Regions from separate parts of the Sulfobacillus sp. hq2 genome, predicted to be linked through region 1. Evidence: predicted binding sites of a transcription regulator. Region 1 holds the regulator's gene; the other holds the start of a gene.

Region 1 (2,402 bases):
CCTTGCCCTGTCGACACTTTAACCAAACTAGCCCGGAGGACCTGCTCCCGCCATTGGAACCCTTTGAGCAACTCTTCAACGATTGTTCCCTCAGGCTCGGCACTGTCCACCTGCTGGACCGCCTCATGAACCCGGGGATCAAAAGGCAACCCAACGGTTTCAATGGGGGTGACACCAAACCGAGTGAACACTTCATTAAATCCCTTTAGGGTCATTTCTAACCCTGCTCGCCAAGCTTTTGCTTCGCCTTCTTCCGGCATATACTTGAGTGCCCGCTCTAAGTTATCGTAAACGGGTAGAAAATCTTTCAAAATTGCACCCGTGACAAATCCCCTTAGTTCCTCTCGCTCTCGATCCATCCGCCGCCGAAAATTATCAAAATCGGCCTGAAGCCGCACTAATTGATCGTAGCGATCTTGGGCCACTTGCTGCCAATTCGTTGCATCCTCCTGAGGCTCTTGAGAATCCGCAGTCTCTTGCTCCATCTCCTGAGATTCCACGGTTTCCGGCTCTTCCTGGGATATCTCACGTTCGTCAGCCATCGATAATCCTCTCCTTCTCACATTCTACCTTATGCTACACCCAACCGATGTCGCCTCATACGCGCTTTTCGCTGTCACGCCCACCGCAAGGCTTGGGACAATTCGTCCGATACGACCTCTAACACGGTCATCACATAAGCATACTGCATACGCCGCGGCCCGACCACCATCACCTGCCCGACGATTCGTTCTCCCATTTGGTAGGTGGCCGTCACAACACTGCAGTCTTGGATGTCTGCAACCGATGTCTCCGTGCCGATCAGCACGGTTACCCCGCCCGTCATGGGATGAGTTTGGGCCATTTGCTCGACAGCCTTATCTTGCTCTAAAAATCCCAGAACCCGACGAACCTTCTCGATGTCATTAAATTCCGGGTAATTTAAGATGTTTAAGGGGCCCGCCAGGGTCATGCGTTCCTCGTCGCTACCATCGCGGGCTAGCCAACCTAAAGCCGACTTCCACAAAGACCAATGTTGCTTAAGGCTCGTCGACAACGGGTCTAGAATATAATTCTGCAAGTCCCGTATCGCCATGCCCGAAAATTCTCGGGAAAATTCCAGGGCCAGTTCATTTAATTGTGCTAAACTGAGTTCAGATGGAATGGAGACCGTACGGTTTTGCGTCAACCCATCTTCCGTACGCATGATAAGGAGCGCCTGGTCCGGGCCCAGACGGACAAAACGCAGCGCTGAAAAAATGCCGAGTTCCCAAGATGGTGCCAGCACAATCGAAGGATAGCCTGTAATATCACTGACAAGCCGCGCCGTCTGATGCACAAACCATTCCAATTCGCGAATGCGCGATTGATAGGTTGCCCGAATGCGTTCTAGCAAATCGTGGCCAATCGCAGGCCGCGCCATCAACTCATCCACATAAAAACGATATCCTTTATCAGACGGCACACGTCCCGCTGACGTATGCGGCTGTTCAAGAAAGCCCCAGTCCTCCAAATCCGCCATTTCATTACGAATCGTCGCAGGACTAATTCCCAGATTATATTTGCGTGCCAGTGTCCTCGAGCCCACAGGTTCTGCTGAGAGAATATAGTCCTCGGTCAGCACCTGCAAAATGCTGCGTTTTCTCGCATCCATGTTGTCACCTCCCACCCGAATTAGCACTCTAACCACACGAGTGCTAACGTATCCTACTAGCTAAAATAGCGTGCGTCTACAATCACTGTCAAGCACTTGCCGTCTCCTCGACAAATTCTCGAAATACGTAGTTGGCCACGTCAAATCCCCGCGCTGACAACCGAATCCGGTCTCCATCACGCTCGATGAGGCCTTGCTGAAGAAGCCGCCCCAGTGTACGCCCAAAGAGTGCTTCCGGCACGACGCCAAAACGGCGCACAAAGCGCGATCGCGAAAATCCTTGGCACTCCCGCAACCCTAACCAGACGTATTCTCGCATCTCTTCGGGCCGTGCTAACGGCTCCGCTCCTGCTTCAACAGACTCGCCGGCTAAAGATGCTTCGATATAGCGCCTAACCCCGCGCACGTTCCACCAACGCCGTCCGTGCCAGTATCCGTGCGCCCCTGCCCCCAACGCCAAGTAGGGGTTCATGGTCCAATAGAGCCGGTTATGACGCGACCACCGGCCATTTCGGGCATAATTGGAAATTTCATAGCGTTCAAGCCCGGCCCGTTCCATAAAATCGCGACCATAATCGGCCATGTCGGCTGTCGTGTCGGACAGTGGTAACGTCACCTGTCCCTTTTTTAGTTGCGTCGCCAAGGGCGTCCCTTCCTCAATTTGAAGCTGGTACATGGAAATGTGATCCGGTTCCAATTGGCATGCGGCGTCCAAAGTCTCGTGCCACTCCGCCATGGTCTGTTGGGGCAATCCATAAATCAAGTCCAG
Region 2 (2,402 bases), on a different contig from region 1:
GCCATGACCTTCGACAATCGTGGTCTCTTCTTTAGCAATCTTGATTTGACGTGCCTGACCGAGCATCTCTGGCGTCACATTTTCCAATTTCAACCCGATGTCCTCAGAAATGACCTGACCTCCGGTCAAGATGGCAATGTCTTCGAGCATCGCCTTGCGGCGGTCACCAAATCCCGGAGCTTTCACGGCAACGGCCGTCAATGTTCCACGCAGCTTGTTGACGACCAACGTCGCAAGCGCTTCCCCTTCAACGTCCTCGGCAATAATAACCAAGGGCTTGCCACGCTGAACGATCTTCTCTAACACAGGCAGCAAGTCTTGAATAGCAGAAATCTTGCGGTCAGTAATCAAAATGTACGGATCGGACAAGACGGCTTCCATTTTCTCCGTGTCTGTGACCATGTAAGGCGAAATGTAACCACGGTCAAACTGCATGCCTTCCACGGTTTCTAAGGTCGTGCCCGTGGTCTTGGATTCCTCGACGGTGATGACGCCATCAGCGCCCACTTTCTCCATAGCTTCGGCAATAAGGCGCCCAATTTCTTCGTCGTTGGCCGAAATGGAAGCCACTTGGGTAATCGCCTCTTTACCTTCAATCGGGGTAGCAATCTTGCGAATCTCTTCAACTGCAACCGCGACCGCCCGCTCAATGCCCCGCTTGATCCCCATGGGATTTGCCCCGGCGGTAACATTCTTCAATCCTTCCTTGATCATGGCCTGACCTAACACGGTCGCCGTGGTCGTTCCATCCCCTGCAACATCTTGGGTCTTGGTGGCGACTTCTTTCACGAGCTGAGCGCCCATCGCCTCAAATGGGTCTTCCAGTTCAATTTCGCGTGCAATGGTGACTCCGTCATTGGTGATCAAAGGGGCTCCAAACTTCTTCTCCAACACAACATTGCGTCCCTTGGGTCCCAACGTGACCTTGACAGCATTGGCCAGCTTGTCAACACCCCGCTCTAAAGCGCGACGGGCTTCCTCTTCATAAATGATTTGCTTCGCCATTAACTGTTACCCTCCTAAGCGTTTATGGTGCATGTGGTTAGGCGTGAACCATTGCCGGCACGATTACTGCCAGAACATCTTGTTCCCGCAGCAACCAGTAATCATGATTGTTCACTCTAACTTTCTTTGCTGCTTCCAAGTCGAACAGCACGACATCTTCGGGTCCGACCTCCAAAGGTGCCCGGGTACCATCATTCAAGAGTCGGCCAGGGCCAACCGCTCGAACACGTCCCCGCTGCGGATTCTCCTTCGCGGTGTCGGGCAACACAATCCCCGAAGGCAGTGAATCGTCGTCTGTCATTTCCACTACCAAGTGGTCTGCCAGAGGACGAAGCTCCACAGATGTTCCCTCCTCAGTAATAGCTAACTATGTTTTTTGTTAGCACTCACGCTCAGCGAGTGCTAACGTACCCATAGAGCAGTTTACTCAAAAGGCCGAAACACGTCAAATAATTCTCTTCCCGGCAGAAACCGGAAATATGGCCCTTTACGGCCACCAATCTCGTAAAATCTTTTTAGTTCTACCCTAAACATCATTTTTCATGAGTGGTTTGCCCATGAATGAGGTGCATCGCATGGTCTAAAACAGGAAAAATGACTGGCAAGAGTTCCTCAATCGCACGAGGAGAGCCGGGAAGATTGATGATGAGCGTCATCTTGGCCTGGCCCGCTATCCCTCGAGACAGCATGCCCATGGGGGTGTGGCGCATCGACTCTTGTCGCAGGGCCTCCGCGATACCCGAAATATCGCGGTCGATGACTCGTCTTGTAGCCTCGGGCGTCACGTCCCTGGGCCCTAACCCGGTGCCCCCTGTGGTCAGAATCAGATCAATGCCTTGGTCTATCCACTTCTGCATCTGCTGAGCTAACAGCTCTTCTTCATCGGGCAGAATCTTGCGTTCGACAACTTTGCCAACTTGTTCCAAATGGGTCGCCAAAATTGCCCCCGATTCGTCTGCGCGCTTCCCCGTAGCGCCTTGATCACTACTGGTGAGAATCGCTATGGTCCACATGAGAAGCTCCTTCCCGAAGAAAATGCCCGGAACGGCCTCCGGCCTTTTCCAACAAGACAATGTGCCCAATCTCCAGGGTTCGGTCCATCCCTTTAAGCATGTCATAAAGCGTGAGAAGGCTCGCTGATACCGCGGTTAGCGCTTCCATTTCCACGCCCGTCGGAGCCGTTGTTTCCACCACCGCTTCCACCCGAAAAGCTTCTGATTCAATTTCAATCTGGACGTCTATATGAGTTAATGGCAAAGGATGACACAATGGAATGATGTCACTGGTCTTTTTGGCCGCCATAATTCCCGCCACGCGGGAGACGGCCAAAACGTCACCCTTAGGGATCTGGCCGTTCTTAACCGCTTGGCAAATATCCGGGCGCGCCGATAAATACC

The links. The regulator HrcA, encoded in region 1, represses chaperone genes, less so after heat shock. The targets are predictions, from matches to a motif close to TGTTAGCACTCNNNNNNNNNGAGTGCTAACA.
Region 2: a site for HrcA is predicted at 1,383-1,413, ahead of CO251_RS01940 (co-chaperone GroES). Genes of this name have one in related genera too.

Annotation. Positions count from the first base shown of each region.
Region 1 is NZ_NWUL01000023.1:136,752-139,153, forward strand. Features, by position in the region: gene grpE (nucleotide exchange factor GrpE) at 1-542, opposite strand, end outside; gene hrcA (heat-inducible transcriptional repressor HrcA) at 617-1,633, opposite strand; gene hemW (radical SAM family heme chaperone HemW) at 1,722-2,402, opposite strand, start outside.
Region 2 is NZ_NWUL01000015.1:16,678-19,079, forward strand. Features, by position in the region: gene groL (chaperonin GroEL) at 1-1,005, opposite strand, end outside; gene CO251_RS01940 (co-chaperone GroES) at 1,043-1,345, opposite strand; gene CO251_RS01945 (molybdenum cofactor biosynthesis protein B) at 1,539-2,018, opposite strand; gene moaC (cyclic pyranopterin monophosphate synthase MoaC) at 1,990-2,402, opposite strand, start outside.